DNA from 3 places in the Brachybacterium rhamnosum genome. Region 2 is predicted to be linked to each of the others. Evidence: predicted binding sites of a transcription regulator. Region 2 holds the regulator's gene; each other region holds the start of a gene.
What was found. The regulator LexA, encoded in region 2, represses DNA repair genes until DNA is damaged. The targets are predictions, from matches to a motif close to TCGAACANNTGTTCGA.
Positions count from the first base shown of each region.

Region 1 (7,276 bases), on a different contig from region 2:
GGGAGACGGCCAGCAGCGCCGTCTTGGAGACGCCGTAGTGGATCATCTCCGCCGGGGTGACGATCGCGGAGTCGCTCGCGATGTTCAGGACCCGGCCCCAGCCCGCCTCCTTCATGCGCGGCAGCGTCGCCCGGATCAGGCGCACCGCGGCGAGGACGTTGACCTCCCAGTACCGCTGCCACTCCGCGTCGGTGATCTCGAGCGCGGGCGTCGCACCGAACACCCCGAGGTTGTTGACCAGGATGTCGACGTCGCCCACCTCCGCGAGCGCGGCGGCGAGGCCGTCCTCGGTGGTGACGTCCCCGGGTGCGGCGACCAGGAGCTCGCGCGGGACACCATCGCCGACGAGCGCGTCGACCGCCTCGGCGAGCCGCTGGACGATCGCGAGGCCGATGCCCTGCGTGGATCCGCTGACGAAGGCGGTGCGATCGGTGAGGTCGAGGGTGAGCGTGCGGTCCTCCTTGATGGGTGCCGGCGCTCTGCCGCGACCCTACTCGCAGCCCACCCCGTCACCGTCGCCGTCGAGGTGCTCGGCGTAGCCGGGATCGCCGCGGTGGATCGGATCCGCGCCGGCCTCTCGGACCTCGGTGCAGTTCTTGTAGTACACCGAGCCACCGGAGGAGCTCTGCTGCTTCTCGGGCGTTTCCGTCGTCGGTTCCGGCTCGGCCTCCTCGGGGGCGGTCGTCACCACGTCGCCGTCGCCGCGGTCCGGCGTCGGGTCGTCGTCCTCGACCGCGGCGAAGCCGTCGCAGGTCCCGAGCACGCGCTCCATGGCGTCGCCCTCGGCGGGCTTCACCCACAGCTCGTACTTGGCCTTCACGGCGATCTGCCGTGCCACGTACTCGCAGCGGAAGTCCTTCGCGGGCGGCAGCCAGGTGGCGGCGTCGCCGTCGCCCTTCTGCCGGTTCAGGCCCGCGTCCACCGCGAGCAGGTTCAGCGGGTCGTTCGCGAAGGCCCGGCGGGTGTCGTCGTCCCAGCTCGCGGCACCGGACTGCCAGGCGTCGGAGAGAGCGACGACGTGGTCGATGTCGACCTCGGAGTCGCTGCGGTCGAAGGCGATCTCCTCGCCGCCGTAGGGGTCGTCGAGGGTGCCGGTGAGCACGACGCAGCCGTCGGTCCCGGCCTTGAGGGTGATCGCCGTGAGGTCGCGCCGCAGCACGTCGTTGCGGGTGTCGCAGCCGTTGCGGTCCACGTCGTCGCGCCAGTGGAACAGCTCCCGGTCGTAGCCGGTCTTCGGTGCACGTCCCTTCTCCTCGAGCCCCGCGAGCACGGCGAGCGCCGTGCCGGCCCCCGGGGACTCCGTCGTGGGAGCCGCGGTGGTCGGGGCAGCCGTCGTCGGCGCGGCAGTCGTGGGCGCTTCAGTCGTCGGAGCGGCCGTGGTCGGCGCCTCGGTCGTGGGGGCCTCCGTCGTCGGCGCTGCCGTCGTCGGATCCGGCTCCTCGATCTGCTGCACGGCGATCGTCGGTGCCCCATCGGCGGGGGCCGGCGGCTCCACGGCGGACCCCAGCGCGATCAGGCCGACGAAGCCCGCGACGAGCGCGGAGCTGATGATGCGGCTCGCCCATCGGGTGGGGGTGTCGGAGACGAGCGGCCGGCCATGCGCATCGCGAGTCCGACCGACGAGCAGGAGCACGAGGTCCACGAGCCACCACAAATAGAGCCCGCCGAAGGTGAGGAGCTTCAGCGCCCCTGTCCTCCACCGGCCCAGGTAGAAGCGGTCCGCTCCCAGCGCCCCGAGGAACAGGGAGAGCACCCAGGTGATCGCGTAGCTCTTCTGCCCGCGTCGCTGCGGCGATCGCCCGCTCCGACCGTCGTCCTGCACCTGTCCGTCCCCCTTGCGACACTCCTTGTGTCCACCTGACAAGAGTACGGAGGAGTCCGACATCCGAGTCCCTGCTCCCGCGTGCTCCCCGAGGGCTGGCCGCAAGGACCGACCTCTGCGCAGCGGCTCGATTCACCGGACGTCGCCACGTTCTGCGGGCCGAACGGCTGAGCGGTCCTCCGGCTCAGAAGGGCGGCGGCTCGGGCTCGGCGATCTCCTCGTCGAGCGGGGCGAGCGAGGCGATGAGGCGCTCCGCCTCGTGCTCCGCCCAGGCGTCCTCGAGCAGCTCCACCATGGCAGGGGTGAGCAGGTCCGTGTTCTGGCGGGTGTCAAGGGTGAGCAGCTGACCGATCTCCCAATGGGTCGTCGTGCCATCCGGCGCCTTCTCGGGATCGATGAGGCGTTCCGTCTTCAACCGGTGGTGCCACCAGCACAGTCGGTGGAGGTTCCGGATCTCCGTCGCTCCCCCGCTCCCCGGATCCTCGTGGCTGAACTCCTCGATGTGGTCGATCTCCGCCGGGGTGAGCCGGCCGCGGATGCAGCCGGGCACCGCACACACCGGGTCCCGCAACCGCAGGTGCTCGGCCATCGCGGTCGTGGGCCGGTACTGAGCGGCAGGGACGGGGAGGAAGGCGCCGTCAGCCGGGTCGGTAAGGATCCGGTACCAGGTGCGGGACCCTGCGGCGAGCCGGCGCGCGAGCGGCGCCGGCAGCGGGATGACGCCGTCGAGCGTGCCGGGGGCATCGGCGAGCCCCAGGAGGGTCAGCGCGGGGACCACGACGTTGACATGGGCATCCACACCCCGGCGCTCGACGCCGGGCGTCTCCAGCTGGCTGCGGGTGAGGATCGCATAGCGCAGCGCGGCGAGCGGGAGCGGGTGACCGCTCGCGACGACGTCGCCGTCGAGGTCGAAGGGCACCGGCTCCCCGGCCTCGAGCGCGTGGCGCTGGGCGCGCTGGACGGACGGGGCAGTGCCGTCCACCTGCTTCATGAGCGCATAGATCTCGGGGATCGGGCCGAGGACCGAGAGGCAGGCGAGTCCCGAGCCCTCCGCCAGGATCTCGCATCGCACGTCCCGCATCGCCGCGGGGCCGGGGCGCGCAGCATCCGTGTCCCACCAGGTCACGAGCAGGGACAGCTCGCGACAGTAGCGATCCGCCGGGATGTTCTCGAGGTCCCATTCCGCGACATAGGAGTCCACCACGCGGCGCTGCTGCGGCGCGAGCGGGCGGACCTTGCGCACGAGGTGCTCGAAGGCGGGGACGGAGATCTCCCCCGCGGCGAGGCGCCGGAGGACGAGCGGCAGGTCGGTCACGGCGAGGCGTGCGTCGCGCAGCAGGCGCTCCGCGGTGGGGAGGTCCGTGCGCAGCGTGTTCGCGATGACGACGGCGTTGACGTCCGCCTGGTCGTCGGCGTCCTCGACCCACAGCAGGTGGATCTCGCCGATCTCCTCGGCGAGCTCGCGGGACTTGCGGCGCTGGCGCACGAGGAGACGCTCCGCGATCGGGACCTCGACGCCGTCCATGCGGACGTCCGACTCCGCGGCGATGCGCTCGAGGGTGAGCGGCCTGCGCGCGCGGATGATCCGTCGCGGCGGGAAGGACGGCGGCGCGGCGACGGCGAGCGGTGCCCCGATGGGCGCCTCGGCGCCTGCCGTCCCCTCACGCATCTCCCCCTCCCCTCCCGTGCCGCCGACGGGCCATCAACCCCGTCGCCTGTCATCCCAGTTTAGAACACGCGTTCACCCACGGGAAGTGATTCGATGCGGAAACCTGAAATTGTGGACAACAGGGCGGTGGGGAGGAACGACTGGGCACCGACCTGTACCGATTCCCTGTGGCGTCGCCGGCGGGACTCGCGCCGGTTATCCACCACCCCGTCCACCAATGTGGATAACCGGGCGATGTGGAGGAAACGCTCGAGCCTCGTCCGCCGCAGCGCGACGGTGCCCCGCGCCCGCCGCCTCCCCTGCACGGGGCAATCGGGGACGATGCCCTCGAGGAAGCGGTGGGGATACCGGGGGTGGGCGGCGCGGCGGCGCCCCGATGCCCAGCGGGGTGAGCTCGGGGGCGCGGGTGACCCGAGCGCGGCCCCCTCCGCCGCGACGGGCGCGGTGAGCGGCGAGCGGGTCCCGGTCCGCACCTGGGCCGGCGGCTCTCGCGGGACCGCAGGCGCAGGCCGAGTGCACGAGGGGATGCGCGTGAACGACCGGTCAGCGGCCCGCGATCGACGGCGGCACGATCACCCTGCGCACGCGGCGCTGATCAGGAGTCGACGAGCGTCACCGAGAAGGAGTAGCGGCTCGCGCGGTACACGTGGAAGCCGTACTCGACGACGCTGCCGTCGTTCGCGAAGGACTTCCGCTCCATCGTCAGCAGGGCCGCGCCGATCTCCTCGTCGAGCAGCTCCGCATGCTCCTCGTCCGCCACGGTCGCCCCGATCCGCTCCTGCGCGAGCACCGAGACGATGCCCCGCTCCCGCAGGCACGCGTACAGGCCGTTCGCGGCGAGCTCCGCGCGCGAGGGGGCGATCCGCTCGGGGACCACGTTGCGCATGACCGCGAGCGGCTCGTCGTCCGCGTAGCGCACGCGCAGGAGGTCGAGCACCTGGTCGCCCGGGGAGAGCTGGAGCCGGTCCACGGCCTCCGGGGAGGGACGCCCCACCCGGTACTCGACGATCTCCGTGCGCGGGGACTTCCCCGCCGTGCGCAGGTCGTCGTAGAGGGAGGTCAGCGCCACCTGCCGGCTCACCGGGGCCTGCACCACCTGGGTGCCCACGCCGCGCTTGCGCACGAGCATGCCCTTGTCCACGAGGTCCTGGATGCCCTGGCGCACCGTGGGCCGGGACAGACCCAGCCGCTTCGCGAGCGCGAGCTCGTTCTCGAGGCGGCTGCCCGGGGGCAGGGCCCCCGAGCGCACGGCCTCCTCGATGGCGCCCGCGAGCTGCAGGTAGAGCGGCGTCGAGGAGGACCGGTCGACCTGCACCTCCACGAGGGTCCCCTCGGGCGGGATCGTGGTCATCGCGGGCTCCTTCGTCGCCGGATGCTGGTCCGGACAAATATACGGGCGCTGTCAGCTGTCCTGCTTGAGCTTCGGGAGGTAGATCTCGCCGGTCGTGACGTCCTCCTCGAGCTGCTCGAGGGTGCGGCCGCGGGTCTCCGGCACCCACCTCAGGACGAAGAGGAAGGCGACGACGTTGAGCACGGCGAACACGAAGAACGTCGAGGAGAGCCCGAGCCCCGCGATGATCGAGGGGAAGAACAGGCCCAGGATCGAGTTCGTCATCCACAGCACGAACACGCTCACGCCCATGCCGAAGGCGCGCATCTTCTGCGGGAAGATCTCCGAGAGCGTCACCCAGGTCGCCACGTTCAGGCACAGCTGCATCGAGCCGACGAAGGCGGTGATGAGCGCGAGCAGCACGAAGGGCTTCGCGGTCCCCTCCGGCATGACCGAGGCGGTCGTGCCGATGAGCACGTGGAACAGGGCGACCAGGCCGTAGCCCCACAGGAAGGTCTTGCGGCGGCTGAAGCGGTCCATCATCTGCAGCGCGACCACCGCGGCGACCACGGAGATCGTGGCGGGGGCGATGCTCGCGATGAGCGCGCCACCGCGGCCGAATCCCGCGACCTCGAGCACCCGCTCGCCGTAGTACTGGATCGCGTTGATGCCCGTGGTCTGCTGGAAGAAGCCGAGACCGCAGCCGATCAGCACGATCTTCACGAGATTCTTGTTCCTCAGGATCCCGGCGACGCCCATCGAGGTGCGCTGGGACTCCGCGTGGCGGGCGAGCGCGATGTCCTCGAGCTCGGGCTCGGCGCGGCCCGCGGGGCGCAGCCGGTCGAGGATCTCGAGGGCCTCCTGCTGGCGACCCTTGTCGACGAGCCAGCGCGGCGACTCCGGCATGCGCACCATGCCGATGAGCAGCAGCACCGCGGGGATCGCCGCGAGCAGGAACATGACCCGCCAGATGCCGGGGAACTGCTCGCCCCAGACGTTGCCGATGATCGCGTTCATGACGATCGCGAGCAGCTGGCCCAGCACGATCATGAACTCGTTGCGGCCCGCGAGGGAGCCGCGGATCTCGTAGGGGGCGAGCTCCGCGAGGAACACGGGGACCACCACGGAGGCGGCGCCGACGGCGAGACCGAGGACGATCCGACCGGTGACCACGAGCGCGAGGCCCGGCGCGGTCACCACGAGCAGGACGCCCACGATGAACAGCACGGCCATGACGAGGATGGTGGTGCGTCGGCCGATCGCGTCGGAGACCCGGCCGCCCGTGAGGGCGCCGACGGCGCTCGCGAAGAGCAGGGAGCTCACGGCGACGCCGAGGCCGATCTCGGAGAGCCCGAGATCCTCGGTCATGAAGCCGCCGGCGCCGTTGATGACGCTCGTGTCGTAGCCGAAGAGCAGGCCGCCGAGCGTCGCGACGAGGGCGACGAGGCCCAGCCGGCGCTTGTAGGGGCCGGGGGTCAGCGGCGGGAGCTGCGTGGTGCCCTGGGAGACCGGGGGGACAGGACTGTGGGACATGTCGAGACTCCGTTGTCGGCGAGGGGTCAGGGACGGGGACGGGCGGTGACCGCGACGAAGCCCTCGGCGGTGAGGGCCTGCTCCGCGGCGCGGCAGGTGGCGGCGGCGAGGTAGCCGTCCCAGGAGGTCGCGGAGCGCTCGGCGACATTCGAGCCGTCGGCGATCGCGGCGATCCAGGCCTGCACCTCGGCGTCGTAGGCGTCGACGAAGCGGGGGCGGAAGTCCGCCGGGATCGCCCCGCCCCAGGTGCCGCCCTCCTGGTGGGTGGTGACGCGGCCGTGCTCGAGGCCGATGGTCGCGATGCCCGCGGAGCCCACCGCCTCGGTGCGCACCTCGTAGCCGGACGCCGTGTTGACGTACAGCTCGTCGGTGACGATGCGGCCGGCGTCGGTGCGGAAGAGCAGCAGCATCGGGTCGTGCTGGCCCTCGGCGGCGCGCGGGCCGGGGACGGGCAGGATCACCTGCACGCCGGTGACCTGCTCGCCGAGGAAGTAGTGGATCGCGTCGACCTCGTGGACCGCGGAGTCGTAGACCATCATCGTGTCCGTGAAGCCGGGCAGGGTGTGGGCGTTGCGGTGCTTGAGGTTCAGCAGGCTGATCTCGCCCAGCGCGCCCGCGGCGATCGCGTCCCGCAGCTCCGCGTACTCGCGGTCGAAGCGGCGCATGAAGCCGAGGGACACGTAGGGCACGCCGGTCGCCGCGCGGGCCGCGGCCTCCGCCTCGACGACCGTGTAGGCGTCCTCGGGGTTCATGGCCAGCGGCTTCTCGCAGAGCACGGGCTTGCGGGCGTCGATGCAGGCCACGGCCTGGTCGCGGTGGAAGCTGCCAGGGCTCGCGATGAGCACTGCGTCGACGTCCTCGGCGGCGATGAGCTCCTCGGGGGTGTCGACGACGCGGCAGCCGGGGACCGACGCGGCGATCT
Region 1 is NZ_BAAAIS010000002.1:518,295-525,570, forward strand. Features, by position in the region: gene ABD080_RS04265 (SDR family NAD(P)-dependent oxidoreductase) at 1-466, opposite strand, end outside; gene ABD080_RS04270 (GmrSD restriction endonuclease domain-containing protein) at 491-1,822, opposite strand; gene ABD080_RS04275 (HNH endonuclease signature motif containing protein) at 2,007-3,491, opposite strand; gene ABD080_RS04280 (GntR family transcriptional regulator) at 4,087-4,842, opposite strand; gene ABD080_RS04285 (sugar porter family MFS transporter) at 4,894-6,354, opposite strand; gene ABD080_RS04290 (Gfo/Idh/MocA family protein) at 6,381-7,276, opposite strand, start outside.
Region 1: a site for LexA is predicted at 3,552-3,567, ahead of ABD080_RS04275 (HNH endonuclease signature motif containing protein). Genes of this name have one in related genera too.

Region 2 (7,276 bases):
CGACGTCGACATGGGCAATCCGCATGCCGTCGCGTTCCTCCCCGAGGGCGTCGCCCTCGAGGACCTCGACCTCACACACCGGCCGGGGCTCTCCCCGGAGCCGGAGCACGGCGCGAACATCGAGCTCGTGGTCACGCGCGGTGAGCGGCACGTGGCGATGCGCGTCCACGAGCGCGGGGTGGGGGAGACCGAGTCCTGCGGGACGGGCGTCGCCGCCACGGCGGTCGCGGCCGCCCTGCGCGCGGGGGACGACTCCCGCCTGCCGTGGCGGGTCGACGTGCCCGGCGGCTCCCTCGAGGTGGGCTGGACCGATCAGGGCGAGGTCACGCTCGCCGGCGCCGCCGAGATCGTCGCCGACGGCACCCTGCTCCTCTGAGCCGCGCGGGTCCGGGGCGACCGGTTCCCTCGGGCCGTCTCAGCGGGCGGGCCCCACCTCGAGGACCCGGAAGCCCTTGGCGCTCGCGACCTTGGCGACCTCGCGGCCCGGCAGCTGCTCGCCGAGCCACCGGGCCAGCGGGTCCGCACCGAGTTTTTTCCCCACCACCATCGCCGCGGTGCCCTCGGGGGTGAGGCGGCCGATCCACGTCAGCAGCAGCGCGTGGAGGGCCTCCTTGCCGATCCGGATCGGCGGGTTCGACCAGATCGCGTCGAGGGTGAGGCCGTCAGGGACCTCCTCGGGCGCGATGACGCGCACGTTCCCCAGCCCGAGGCTCGCCGCGTTCTCCGCCGTGAGGTCGCGGGCGCGCTTCGAGACGTCGACCGCCCACACCTCGGCGTCCGGGTGCAGCAGCGCCGCCGTGAGCGTGATCGGGCCCCAGCCGCAGCCGAGGTCCAGCAGCCGGGCGCCGGGCGGCACGGGGGTGATCTCGTCGAGCCGCGCGAGCATCACCGCCGTGGCCTTGTCCAGGCCGTGCCCGCTGAACACGGAGGAGCTCGAGACCAGGTGCCGCTCCTCGCCGGCGAGGCTCACCCGCAGCGGGAAGCGGGTGTCCTCGGTCGAGGGGGAGGGGGAGAAGTAGTGCTCGTCCACCCCGGCAGGATACGGAGGCCCGCGCCGGCGTGCGGCGAGCTCGGCGCCGGGGCGGGTGCGCCGTGGGCAAAATCCCTCGACCCCGGCGCGGGGGCGTGGGATTCTGGGACGACCCGGTGCCGCCGGGCCCCTGTCGTCCCCCATGAGGAGATCCCTGAACGTGCCCATCGCCTTCCATCCCGATTCCGAGCCCGACACCGACGTCGTGCCGAGCAGCGCCCCGGGAGCAGAAGCCGCCGAGAGCACGATCCCGGGCTCCCGCACCCGTGACCCGCTGACCGAGCGCATCCTCGCCCGCGGCGACGCCTCCGTCTCGTCGGTCACCTACGACTCCTCGACCGACGGGGACCAGCTCGACCTCGCGGACCGCCATGCCCTGCGCCGCGTCGCCGGGCTGCGCACGGACATCGAGGACGTCACCGAGGTCGAGTACCGCCAGCTGCGCCTCGAGCGCGTGGTCCTCGCGGGCCTCTACACCTCCGGCGACGTGGCGGAGGCGGAGAACAGCCTGCGCGAGCTCGCCGCGCTCGCCGAGACGGCGGGCTCCGAGGTGCTCGAGGGCGTCATGCAGCGCCGTGCCCATCCCGATCCCGCGACCTTCCTGGGCCGCGGCAAGGCCGCCGAGCTCGCCGAGGTCGTCACCGAGGTCGGCGCGGACACGGTCATCGCCGACGGCGAGCTGGCCCCCAGCCAGCGCCGCGCCCTCGAGGACATCGTCAAGGTGAAGGTCGTGGACCGCACCGCGCTCATCCTCGACATCTTCGCCCAGCACGCCAAGTCCCGCGAGGGCAAGGCGCAGGTGGAGCTCGCGCAGCTCGAGTACCTGCTGCCGCGGCTGCGCGGCTGGGGCGACTCCATGTCGCGTCAGGCCGGAGGGCGCGTCGCCGCGGGCGGCGCGGGCATGGGGTCCCGCGGCCCCGGCGAGACGAAGATCGAGCTGGATCGCCGTCGCATCCGCGACCGCATGTCCAAGCTGCGCCGCGAGATCAAGGCCATGGCCCCGGGGCGCGAGGCGCAGCGCGCGGACCGCCACCGCAACCTCGTCCCCTCGGTCGCGATCGCCGGCTACACCAACGCCGGGAAGTCCTCCCTGCTCAACCGGCTCACCGGGGCGGGCGTGCTCGTCGAGAACGCGCTGTTCGCGACGCTGGACCCGACGGTCCGGCGCACCCGGACCCCGGACGGCCGCGAGTACACCTATGCGGACACGGTGGGCTTCGTGCGGCACCTGCCCACGCAGCTCATCGAGGCCTTCCGCTCGACGCTCGAGGAGGTCGGCGATGCGGACCTCCTGCTCCACGTCGTCGACGCGTCCCACCCGGACCCGGAGGGCCAGATCCGCGCCGTGCGCACCGTGCTCGGCGAGATCGAGGGCTTCGACGTGCCCGAGATCGTCGTGCTGAACAAGGCCGACATCGCCGCCCCGGAGACCCTCGCTCGGATCCGCTCCCAGGTGGGGCTCTCCGCGGTGGTCTCCGCCCGCACGGGCGCCGGCATCGAGAAGCTGCGCGATCTCATCGCGGAGCACCTGCCCCGTCCCGCCGTCGAGGTGGACCTCGTGGTGCCCTACTCGCGGGGCGACCTGATCTCGCGGGCGCACGACACGGGGGAGGTGCTGGGTGAGGAGCATCTCGCCGAGGGCACCCACCTGCACGCCCGTGTCGACGAGGCGCTCGCCGCGGAGCTGCGCGGCGCGGCCTGAGCCGGAGCGCGGGGGCGCGCGGATACCCTGATCCGATGACCGCAGCCCCCGCCTCCGAGGCCTCCGTCGCCTCCCTGTCCACCCTGATGGAGGCGGCCGTCGGGGCCATCGGCGGCAGTCCCCGCGAGGGGCAGTCCGCGATGGCGGAGGCCGTCGACACGGCCATGCGGGGACAGCGCCATCTGCTCGTCCAGGCGGGCACCGGCACCGGCAAGTCCCTCGCCTATCTGGTCCCCGCCCTGCGGCACGCCGTGACCTCGGGGCGCCCGGTCGTCGTCTCCACGGCGACGATCGCTCTGCAGACCCAGCTCATCCGCAAGGACCTCCCGCGGATCGTCGACGCGCTCGCCCCGCACCTCCCGCGCACGCCCACCTTCGCCCTGCTCAAGGGGCGCGGGAACTACCTGTGCCGGCACAAGATGGACGGCGGCTACCCCGTCGAGGATCCCGGCTCCCTCTTCTCCGAGGCCGCGGTGGATCCCGCTTCCGGCGCGAGCGAACGGCTCGGGGACCAGGTGCGGCGACTGCGCGCCTGGGCGGAGGAGACGGAGACGGGTGACCGCGACAGCCTCGAGGACCCGGTCTCCGACCGCGCCTGGCGTCAGGTCTCCGTGCTCGGCAACCAGTGCCTCGGCCAGACCTGCCCGATGGTCGGGTCCTGCTTCGCCGAGCGCAGCCGCGAGATCGCGAAGGAGGTCGACGTCATCGTCACGAACCATGCGCTGCTCGCGATCGACGCCTTCGACGGCCACGGGATCATCCCCGAGCACGACGTGGTCGTCTTCGACGAGGCCCACGACCTCACCTCCCGCGTCACCGGCGCCGTCACCGAGGTGCTCGTCCCCGGCATGGTGCGGGGGACCGTGCGCGACCTCCGGGGTCTGGGCATGGCCGCGACCGCGCTCGACGACGCCGGCGACGAGCTGCGCGAGGCCCTCGCGCTCGTCCCCGACGGGCGGGTGATCGGGGACCTCCCGGAGCGCCTCGCCGATGCGATCGAGCAGCTTCGCGTCCAGGCCCGCACCGCCCACACCGACGCCAAGGACGCGGGGGACGAGGGCGTGGTCGGCACGGCCGGCGCGCGCAAGGCGGTGCGCTCGAGCCTGCAGGAGATCATCGACGTCTGCGAGCGTCTCCTGGACCCGGCGGAGGACGACGTCGTCTCCGTCTCCCACTCGCCCGTCACCGGGCGCTCGAGCGTGCAGGTCGCGCCGCTGAGCGTCGCGCTCGCGATGCGCGGGGCGATCCTCGAGCACCGCACGGCCGTGCTCGCCTCCGCGACCCTCGCCCTGGGCGGCCGCTTCGAGCCGCCCGCAGGGGAGGTGGGGCTCGCGCGCGCGGCACGCACCGGGGTGGACGAGGTCCCCTCCCGGGAGGACCACGGCGCCTGGGCGGGCCTCGACGTGGGAAGCCCGTTCGCCTACCGCCGCCAGGGCATCCTCTACACGGCCGCGCATCTGCCGCGGCCGGGCCGCGAGGGGCCGAGCATCGAGATGCTCGACCATCTGACCGAGCTCGTGGAGGCCTCCCACGGCGGTGCGCTGTGCCTGTTCTCCTCCCGCCGGGGCGCGGAGCTCGCCGCGGAGCACGTGCGCGCCCGGCTCGACCTCCCCATCGGCGTGCAGGGGGAGGACTCGATGGGGAACCTCGTGCGGGACTTCCGGGAGGACCCGGACACGAGCCTCTTCGGCACCCTCACCCTGTGGCAGGGCGTGGACGTCGCCGGTCAGGCCTGCCGCCTGGTGACGATCGACCGCATCCCGTTCCCGCGCCCGGACGATCCGCTGACGGCTGCGCGCCAGGAGCGCGTGGACCAGCGGGGGAGCAGCGGCTTCATGGCGGTCTCCGTGCAGCATGCGGCGCTGCTCATGGCGCAGGGCGCCGGCCGGCTGATCCGCACGCAGGAGGACCGCGGCATGGTCGCCGTGCTCGACCCGCGGCTGGCGACGGCCCGCTACGGGCAGGTGCTGAGGGCGGCGATGCCTCCGCTGTGGCCCACCCAGGACCCGCGCGTCGCAGTCGACGCGCTGAGGCGGCTCAGCGCGTCCTGAGCCTCGCGGTACGACGGCCCCGTGGCGTGACGGACGCTGAGCCCAGCGGGTACTGAACCGGAGGGGCCTGAGCTGGCTGGGACTCGGCCGGCGGAAGCCCGTGCGGTGGGGTCTGGGCCGACGGTACCCGAGCCGGTGGGGTCTGGGCCCAGCGCGACCTCAGACCGCACGGAGGACGGCGACGACCTTGCCGAGGATCTCGGCGGCGTCGCCGAGGATCGGCGTGAATGCCGGGTTGTGCGGCATGAGCCAGATGTGGCCGTCCCGCTGGGCGAACGTCTTGACGGTCGCCTCGCCGTCGATCATCGCGGCGACGATCTCGCCTTTCTCCGCCGTGGGCTGCGAGCGGACCACGACCCAGTCGCCGTCGCAGATCGCCGCGTCGATCATCGACTCGCCGACCACCTGCAGCAGGAAGAGGTCGCCGTCGCCGACGAGCCGCTCGGGCAGCGTGAAGACGTCCTCGACCTGCTCATGCGCGGTGATGGGGACGCCTGCGGCGATCCGTCCCACGAGCGGCACGGGCACGGAGGGGCCGGCCATGACCTCGGCGGGATCGGCCTCCTGCTCGGGGGCGCCGTCCTCCCCGGGCATGACGACCTCCATCGCGCGGGGGCTGCGGGGGTCGCGACGCAGGAATCCCTTGCGCTCGAGCACCTGGAGCTGGTGGGAGACCGAGGAGGACGAGGTGAGTCCCACGGCGTCGCCGATCTCCCGGATGGTGGGCGGGTAGCCGCGCGAGCGCAGCGACGCGGTGATGGTCTCCAGCACGAGCCGCTGGCGACGGGAGAGCGCGGCCGTGGCCTCGGACGGCGACTCCTCGCGCAGGCGGCGGAGCGGCTCGGGTCGGGACGGGATGCTCGGCGACATCGGGCGGTCCTCCTGGCTTCGTCTGTCTGACCCTCGCGGTTCGGTGGTCGTGTCACCCAGGGTAGGTCGGCCGGGAGCGAACTCCAAACATGTGTTCGAGTTTTCTCTTGCGTGTCGTGACGGTCTGCCCTAGAGTCGCACACAGATTCGATCGAACAGGAGTTCGTAAGATGCATACTCGTCAGGCCACCGTCACCGCTCTTCCCCTGCGTGGCACCTCTTCTGTCGCCCGTCCCGCTCGTGCAGGTGTTCGACTGGAGGTCACCCGTCGGGGCCGCATGCTCGTCACCGCGATCGCCTTCCTCCTCGGGCTGGCCGTCGCCGCCCTCGCCCTGCTCGTCCTCGACGTCCCCTCCGCCCTCGCGGGTGACGGGGCCGACGGCGAGCGGACGGTCACCGTGGCCGCCGGCGACGACCTCTGGTCCTACGCCGATCTCTACGCCCCCGAGGGCATGAGCGACGCCGACTTCGTCACCGAGGTCCGCGCGCTCAACGAGCTCCCCACCCCGCGCCTCACGCAGGGCCAGGAGATCGTGCTGCCCGCCGCGGATCCCGCCGGGCGCTGATCCCCCGGGCCAGGTACCCTGGCCCGATGCACTGCCCGTACTGCCGTCATCCCGATTCGAGGGTCGTCGACTCGCGCACGTCCGACGACGGCGGCACGATCCGGCGCCGGCGCCAGTGCCCCCAGTGCTCCCGCCGCTTCTCCACCACGGAGACGGCCTCGCTCTCCGTGCTCAAGCGATCCGGGGTGAGCGAGCCCTTCAGCCGGGCGAAGGTCATCTCCGGCGTGCGCAAGGCCTGCCAGGGTCGTCCCGTCTCCGACGATCAGCTCGCCGTCCTCGCGCAGCGCGTCGAGGAGGACATCCGTGGATCGGGCCAGGCGGAGATCGACGCCCACGGCGTCGGGCTCGCAATCCTGCAGCCGCTCCAGGAGCTGGACCTCGTGGCCTACCTCCGCTTCGCGAGCGTGTACCAGGGGTTCGAGTCCCTCGACGACTTCGAGGCGGCGATCCGTCGGCTTCGCGACGAAGGTCCGGCCTCGTCCTGAGACTCGTCCACCATGTGGTGGATTGTGGTCAGGAGACTCCCAGGGTGTGCGTAAGATAGCCCCCGTGCGCTCGCGCGGCGCACATCTGATCGGCGGTCGTGGAGGGGAAGCCACGGCCGCCGATCTCTGTCCGCGGGCCTGCCCCGAGCGGCGCTCGTCGACGGCCCTCGAGGCGCCGGGACGCCGGGCGCCGAGGGCCCACCGGGGGGGGGGGGCTCAGGCGCCGACGCCCTCCGGCAGGTCCCGGGCGTGCACCACGCCCAGATGGGTCGTGGGCCGGGTCATCGCGACATAGAGGTCCCCGGCGCCGTGCTGCTCCACGAGCTCCGCCGGCTCCACGACGACCACCGCATCGAACTCGAGGCCCTTCGCGTCCTGCGCGCTCATCACCGCGATCTCGTCGTCGACACCGGAGGAGCCGAGTCCGATCCGTCCCTGTCCGGACACCGCGCCCTGCTCCTGGAGCGCGCGGGCCACCTCGCCGATCCGCTCCGGAGTTGTGATCACCGCGGTCCGGCCGGTCCGGCCGTCGCGCCAGGACAGGACCGCGCGGGCGGCGCCCGCGGCGAGCT
Region 2 is NZ_BAAAIS010000001.1:304,437-311,712, reverse strand. Features, by position in the region: gene dapF (diaminopimelate epimerase) at 1-376, shown strand, start outside; gene ABD080_RS01435 (class I SAM-dependent methyltransferase) at 416-1,030, opposite strand; gene hflX (GTPase HflX) at 1,191-2,732, shown strand; gene ABD080_RS01425 (ATP-dependent DNA helicase) at 2,768-4,783, shown strand; gene lexA (transcriptional repressor LexA) at 4,943-5,653, opposite strand; gene ABD080_RS01415 (peptidoglycan-binding protein LysM) at 5,932-6,219, shown strand; gene nrdR (transcriptional regulator NrdR) at 6,246-6,704, shown strand; gene ABD080_RS01405 (HelD family protein) at 6,921-7,276, opposite strand, start outside.

Region 3 (7,276 bases), on a different contig from region 2:
CAGCAGGTCGAGCACCTCGTCGAGGTGCCCGGGCAGGTAGCGTACGTCGAAGCCCGCCTCCGCCGTCTGCGGGATGACGTTGACCTTGTATCCCGCGTCGAGCTGGGTGATGTTCGCGGAGTCCCGCAGGGTCCCCGTGACGAACTGCCGCGCCCCGCCCAGCAGCGGCAGGAACGCGTCGACGTCCTCCTCGTCCCAGGCGGTGCCGGTGATCTCGGTGACCCCGTCGAACAGGGCCCGCACGCTCGCCACGTACTCGATCGGGAACTCGTGCTCGTCGATCGCGGTGATCGCCCGCGCAAGGCGCACGATCGCGTTCTCGTCGTTGGGCACGGAGCCGTGGCCGGCCCGGCCCGTGGCCCGCAGCCGGCCCCACGCGTAGCCCTTCTCCGCCGTCTGCACGAGATAGGCGCGCACGTCCTCGCCGGTCGCCTGCTCCGGCAGGGTGATCGAGTAGCCGCCCACCTCGCTGATCGCCTCGGTGTACCCCTCGAACAGCTCGGGATGCTCCGCGACCAGCCACTTCGCGCCCCACACGCTGCCGTTCTCCTCGTCCGCGAAGAAGATCAGGCGCAGGTCCCGCGGGGGAGTGGCGCCCGTGCGGGCGATGTGACGGACGAGCGCGAGCATCATCCCGACCATGTCCTTCATGTCCACGGCGCCGCGGCCGTAGAGCATCCCGTCGCGGATCTCCCCGCCGAACGGGTCCACGCTCCAGTCCTCCGCCCGCGCGGGGACCACGTCGAGGTGGCCGTGGATGATGAGCCCGCCCCGCTCGCGGTCCTCACCGGGGAGGGTGACGACCACCGTCGGCCGGCCCGGCGCGGACTCGTACACCTCCGGCTCGAGCCCCACCTCGCGCAGCTGCGCGACCACGTGGTCGGCGGCCTCCGTCTCGCCCTTGCCCCAGGTCTCCGGATCGTTCCCGCCGAAGTTCGAGGTGTCGATGCGGATGAGCTCCTGGGTGAGCCGCACCGCCTCGTCCTGCAGCTGTTCGAGCTCGGCGGCGGTGGGATCGGCGATGGGCATGGAGGGGGCTCCTGGAGGTGCTGGCCGGCGGGTTCGGACGTGCTCCCGCCACGGTAGCGCCCCCCGCACTGCGCGGCCCACAGCCAGGTCACCCGGCGTCACGGGAGCGGGCCGCCCTACGATGGGGGTCCAGGCCGATCCCGGAGGTGACCCGATGTCCCCGCGACGTCTCCCGCTGCCCCGCACGCTCCCGTCACTGCCGCTCGGCGCCGCCGCCCGTGAGCGCTCGCGCCTGCTCGCCGAGGCGCGCGCGATCGACCCCGACCTGCCCCGCTCCGCCGACGCGGCCGCCGTGGTCCGCTCCGCCCGTCGACTCGCCCGCCGCGCCGCGCAGGACGAGTTCGCGCGCGACGGCGTGCGCCACGTGACCCTGCCCCCGGACTTCGGCCGCGCCGAGCTGCGTCGCGCCGACATCCCCGGCGACGCCGAGTTCCAGCTGTTCACGCAGGACGTCATCGGCGCCCTCGACATCGCCCCGAGCACCCTCGAGGCGGACGACGCCCGCGCCCTGCTGCGCTCCGCGACCGCTCGGGACGGCTACGGCCTGGGACCCGAGGCCGCCGCCGATCTGGTCTCCTACCTGCTGGGCCGCGCCTGGGCGCTGCAGCAGGCAGAGCTCGCCGAGCGAGACTCCCGCGGCGAGGCGACCCTGCTGCCCGAGGGCACCCCGCGCAGCGAGGAGGAGTTCGTGGCGAAGGAGGCCGCGACGATCCGCGAGGAGGTGCGCGAGGCGCTCGTGCGGCTCGTGCGCACGCCGCTCGAGCTGCAGATCGCCCGACGTCGCCACGAGGAGATCGAGGCCGGCCGCTGCGACCCCGCCCCCGCGGCGGAGCGCGAGGGGCGCCCGGGTCGGGGCGAGCCGTCGGGGACGTCGCCGTCGGCCGGCACCACCGACGCGGACGGCGGCCGCGGCACCGCCGGCGCGCAGGGCGCGAAGGTGCCCCTCGACGCGGCCTGGCGCTTCGCGAACTCGGAGACCGGCCGCCGGGCCTTCGGCGCCGCGAACGACTTCTACCGCTCCGAGGCGGGTCAGAAGGTGTTCCACGCCGCGAAGGACGGTGCCGGGAAGCTGCGGAAGGCCTACGACCGCCGCGGCGACCGCAGCTGACCCGGGCTCGCCCGGCGCGGGCTCAGGCCCCGGCCTTCTCCACCAGCTGACGCTTGATGCGGGCGAGCATGCCCGCCATGCCGTTCAGCCGCAGCGGGCTCACGACCTCCGCGAGGCCCAGCCCCCGGGTCACGCCCTCCGGGGTGTCGAGCACCTCGCCCACGGTGCGCCCGTCGAGCGCCTCCGCGAGGATCGAGGCGAAGCCGCGGGTCGTCGGCGCCTCCTGCGGGGCGGAGAAGAACAGGTGCGCGATCGCCTCGCGACCGCTGCCCTCCACCTCCGTGACCAGGAAGATCGGCGACTGGCACTCGGGGACCGGCTCGAGCAGCTCGGGGTGCTCCGCGTAGCGCTCGGGCAGCTCCGGCAGCGACTGCGAGAACTCCAGCAGCAGCTGCAGGCGGTCCTTCGGGCCCAGGGCGTGGAAGTCGTCGGCGATCTCCTGGAAGGCCTCCGGCAGGGCGTCCTGGGCGTCGGGCACGGTGTGGTCGATCGGGCTCATCGGGCCGGCGCCTCGCCCGGCTCGGTGCCCACCGCGACGGGCAGGCGCACGCCGTTGCCCCACTCGGTCCACGAGCCGTCGTAGTTGCGGACGTCCTCGAAGCCCAGGAGGTACCGCAGCACGAACCAGGTGTGGGAGGAGCGCTCCCCGATCCGGCAGTACGCGATCGTCGGCTGCGCGGCGTCGTAGCCGAGCTCCTGCAGGTAGATCGCCTCGAGCTCGGCGCGCGGCTTGAAGCGTCCGTCCTCCGCGGCGGCGCGGGCCCACGGCACGGAGCGCGCGGTGGGGATGTGCCCGCCGCGCACGGTGCCCTCCTGCGGGTAGTCCGCCATGTGGGTCCGCTCGCCGGTGTACTCGGCGGGAGAGCGGACGTCGATCAGCTGCCCGCCGAGGAAGCCGAGCACGTCGTCGCGGAAGGCGCGGATCGGCGCGTCCTGGCGCTCGATCACGGGATACCCGCTGCTCGCGGCGCGCGTGGGCTCCGCGGTGGTCAGCTCGCGCCCCTCGGCCTGCCAGGCGGCACGGCCGCCGTCGAGCAGACGCACGTCCTCGTGGCCGAACAGCTCGAACACCCACAGGGCGTAGGCGGCCCACCAGTTCGACTTGTCGCCGTAGAGCACGACGGTGGTCCCGCGCGTGATGCCGTGGCGGTCCATGAGCGCCGCGAAGGCCTCGCCGTCCACGTAGTCGCGGGTGACCGTGTCGTTGAGGTCGAGGTGCCAGTCGATCTTCACGGCGCCGGGGATGTGCCCGGTCTCGTAGAGCAGCACGTCCTCGTCGGACTCGACGACGACGAGCTCGGGGCCGTCGGCCTCGCCGGCGGCGATCCGCTCGGCGAGCCACTCGGTCGTCACGAGCTTCTCGGGATGCGCGAACTCCTGCAGTGCGGGACTCGGGTCGAGGGCGATGGGCATGGGGCCTCCTTCGATGCGGCGCGGCGTGAGGGCCGGGGCGGGCGGCGCGGGGGCGCCGTCCGGGGCCGCTCGCGCGCCGGCGATGCGGACCCCACCAGTCTGTCACCCGGGAGGCGACGATGGTGCCGCGGGGTGCTCGTGTGAACAGCGTGCGTCCCCGGGGCGTCCGGCGGGCGACGCCGCGGGCCGGAACCTGCGAAGTGCCTTCCCGGAGCACTCCTCGCGCCCTACCGTGTCGTCATGGAGAACCTGGACCAGGACCCCGTCATCCCCCGCCTCGACCTCGTCGTCCTCGACTGCCCGGACGCGCTCGAGCTCGGGACCTTCTACGCGAAGCTGCTGACCTGGCGCATCGAGGAGGGCTCCGACCGCGATTGGACGACCCTCACCCCGCCGCGCGGCGGCATCACCCCGGAGAACCTCGAGGGCGAGGCGACCCTGGCCTTCCAGCGGATCGACGACTACGTCGCCCCGACCTGGCCGACGGGCACCCACCCCCAGCAGTTCCACCTCGACTTCTCCGTGAGCGACGTCGAGGAGGCCGAGCCGCGCGTCCTCTCCCTCGGCGCGACGGTCCACGAGCAGCAGCCCTCCGCCTCGGGGTCGTTCAAGGTCTACCTCGACCCGGCCGGGCATCCCTTCTGCCTCGTGCGGCACTCCGTCGTCTGACGCCGAGAGCCCTCCCGGCCCCCGGCGCTACGCTTCGCCGCATCGGTCGCAGCCTGCGCCGGGGGAGGGGAGTCGGCATGGTCGCCACGAGTCCGCACGCCCATCGCTCCCGCCCGGTCCTGGACCTCGTCTTCCTCGTCGGCGTGGTGGGGAAGGGCATCGACGGCCTGCTCGAGCTGATCGGCGGGGTGCTGCTCCTCGTCACGACCCCCGCGCAGCTGCAGCACCTCGCCCGTCTGCTCACCGCCGGTGAGCTGCGCGAGGACCCCGACGACGCGATCGCCCGCGCGCTCCTGCACTCCCTCGCCCACCTCGACACGGGGACCACGACCTTCCTCGCCGCCTACGTGCTCCTCCACGGCGTCGTGAAGGTCGCGATCGTCGCCGCCCTCCTCCTGGGGTCCCGCCGGGTCTACCCCTGGGCGATCGGGGCGCTCGGCGTGTTCCTCGTCTACCAGGTCTATGCCCTCGTGGTGGGGCCGACGTGGGGCATGGCGCTGCTCACCGTGCTGGACCTCGCGATCATCCTGCTGACCTGGCGCGAATGGCGCCACGGGCGCACCCTCCACGAGACCTGGCGCAGCACCCTCGCCGCCTTCCGTCCGCGCCGTGGGACGGACGCGACGTCTTCGCTCCGGGGCGGCAGCGGGTCCTGACCCCGCCCCCGTGCGCTGAGCGTCGCGGCTCCGCGGCTCCGCGGCTCGATCGGCCCCCGATCCCGCCGTTCCTCCCCATAGCCGAGGAGTCGGCCAGGGGAGGAGCGATGAATCGTTCCTCCCCACTCTGTGGTTATCCACAATTTCATGTTCCTGACGAGTGAGCGTTGTTGTCGAACGGGTGTTCTGGGAGAATGGATCCACTGGACGACGCAGGTCAGATCGATGGGTGTGTGTCGACGTGGATAATTGATCTGACGCTTGGGGGAGGGGGAATGATGGTCGAAGAATGGATGCGTGACATGGCGGATCTGCTCGCCGGTGCGCCCTCGTCGGAGCAGCTCTCCGCACTCCCTGATTCCACTCAGATCGACCTCGTCGCCGCGCTCGAGTCCGCACGCGCATCGCTGAGCGCCGTCCAGGCGCGGGCGGAGGTCGCCTTCCGCGACGCGCAGCTGGAGGAGCAGCGCAGGCTCGGCGTGCCCCGCAAGGACCTGGGTCGGGGGATCGCGGATCAGCTCGCCCTCGCCCGCCGGGTCACCCCCAAGCAGGCCTCGGACCAGCTCACCTTCCATCGCGTGCTGGTCGAGAGCCTTCCCCGCACCCTGCGCCTCCTCGAGGGCGGCCGGATCAGCGACTGGGGTGCGAGCCAGGTGGCGCGGAACGTCCTGCTCCTGGACGAGGAGGACCGCGACCGGGTCGACGAGGCCCTCGCCCCGGTCCTCCCGTCCCTGACGGCCGGAGCCGCCGGCCGCCGGGCCCTCGCCCTCGCGCAGTCCCTGGATCCGGAGGCCGCCGTCCGCCGCCGCTCCCTCGCGGTCGCCTCCCGGCGTTTGGGCCTGCGGCCGGCCCCGGACGGCATGAGCCATCTCCACGCCCTCGTCCCCGTCGAGGACGGCGTGGCCATGATCGCCGCGCTCCGCTCCGCGGCGGCGACCGCCCGGGCCACGGGGGAGAGCGGCTCGCTGCCCGCGGGGGCCGTCATGGCGGATCTCCTCGTGGAGCGCGTGACAGGTCGGTCCCCCATGGTCGGGGTGCCAATCGAGATCCAGCTGCTCATGACGGACCGCACGCTGCTCGCCGGCGCGGAGGAGACCGCCACCCTCGACGGCATGCCCCTCCCCGGCGGCGTCGCCCGCGGCCTCGCGCTCGGGGCGACCGCGGCGCTCCGCACCCCGCATCGCACATCGGTGCCACCCGGCACCGGATTGCTTCCGCCCAGCACTGGACCACTGCCACCCGGCGGCGCACCGCCGCCGCGCGGCGTCATCTCGCCGCCTCCGCCTCCGCCACCGCCGTCGCAGGCAACATCGCCGCACCCATCGCAGTCATCGCCGTCGGACCGTCAGGGCACCACCCTGCCGATCGCCCCGCCGGAGGAGGCCTCGCGCTGGATCCGGCGGCTGTACACGGATCCCGCCACCGGGGAGCTGAACGGCATGGACACCCGCCGTCGCTTCTTCACCGGCTCCGTGCGCCGCTTCATCAGCCTGCGCGATCAGCACTGCCGCACGCCCTGGTGCGATGCGCCGATCCGGGACATCGACCACGTGCACCGCGCGGCCGACGGCGGCGCCACCGACCTCAGCAACGGCGTCGGCCACTGCGAGCGCTTCAACCACGTGCGGGAGATGCCCGGCTGGGACTCGCGCCTCGAGCCCGGCCTCGCGGTCGGTGCCACCCTCGCGCCCAGCGCCGCCATCGTGCCCGGTAGTGCCGATGCCGATGCCGGTGACGCCGCCGTGGCGTCGGGGAAGGTCCTGCGCATCACGACCCCCACGGGCCACGAGTACACCTCGCTCGCGCCGTCGCTGCGGGACGCCGCGGTCTAGCGCCGACCCCTCAGGAGCCGAAGCCGGCGAACGCCTCCCGGATCGCCGCGGCATCGGCGCCGGTGGCCAGCAGCACCTGCAGTAGGAGACGCGCCTTCTGCGGGGACAGCAGACCCGCCATGACGATGCCGCGCGCCACCAGATCCGCCCCCGCGCCGGGGTAGGCGTAGTGGGTCTCCGAGGTGCCGCCGCTCGCCACCCGCGTCGCGACGACCACCGGCACCCCGGCCTCGAGCAGGGCCGTGAGCCGCGGGACGGCGCCCGCCGCGACGTGGCCCATGCCGGCGCCCGCGACGACGAGGCCCCGCAGTCCCGCCGCCGACCCGTTGCTCGCCAAGGCATCGAGCAGCGTGAGGTCGTCGCCGAGCCCGCTCGTCATCGTCGCCACCGTCGGCAGCTCCTCCGGCAGGTCGCCGCCCACGAGCGCCGGCCGCATCGGCGCCGGGAACAGGGGGCGCAGCAGCGGCCCGTCGACCAGCGCGAGGGGGCCCGACGGCTCCGAGGCGAAGGCCGAGACCGACCGCGAGGACGCCTTCGTGACCCGGTCCGCGAGATGCAGCGCGCCGTCG
Region 3 is NZ_BAAAIS010000002.1:300,599-307,874, reverse strand. Features, by position in the region: gene ABD080_RS03295 (M20/M25/M40 family metallo-hydrolase) at 1-1,029, opposite strand, end outside; gene ABD080_RS03290 (hypothetical protein) at 1,184-2,137, shown strand; gene ABD080_RS03285 (SufE family protein) at 2,160-2,636, opposite strand; gene ABD080_RS03280 (sulfurtransferase) at 2,633-3,550, opposite strand; gene ABD080_RS03275 (VOC family protein) at 3,791-4,219, shown strand; gene ABD080_RS03270 (DUF2127 domain-containing protein) at 4,297-4,875, shown strand; gene ABD080_RS03265 (HNH endonuclease signature motif containing protein) at 5,178-6,707, shown strand; gene ABD080_RS03260 (asparaginase) at 6,718-7,276, opposite strand, start outside.
Region 3: a site for LexA is predicted at 5,049-5,064, ahead of ABD080_RS03265 (HNH endonuclease signature motif containing protein). Genes of this name have one in related genera too.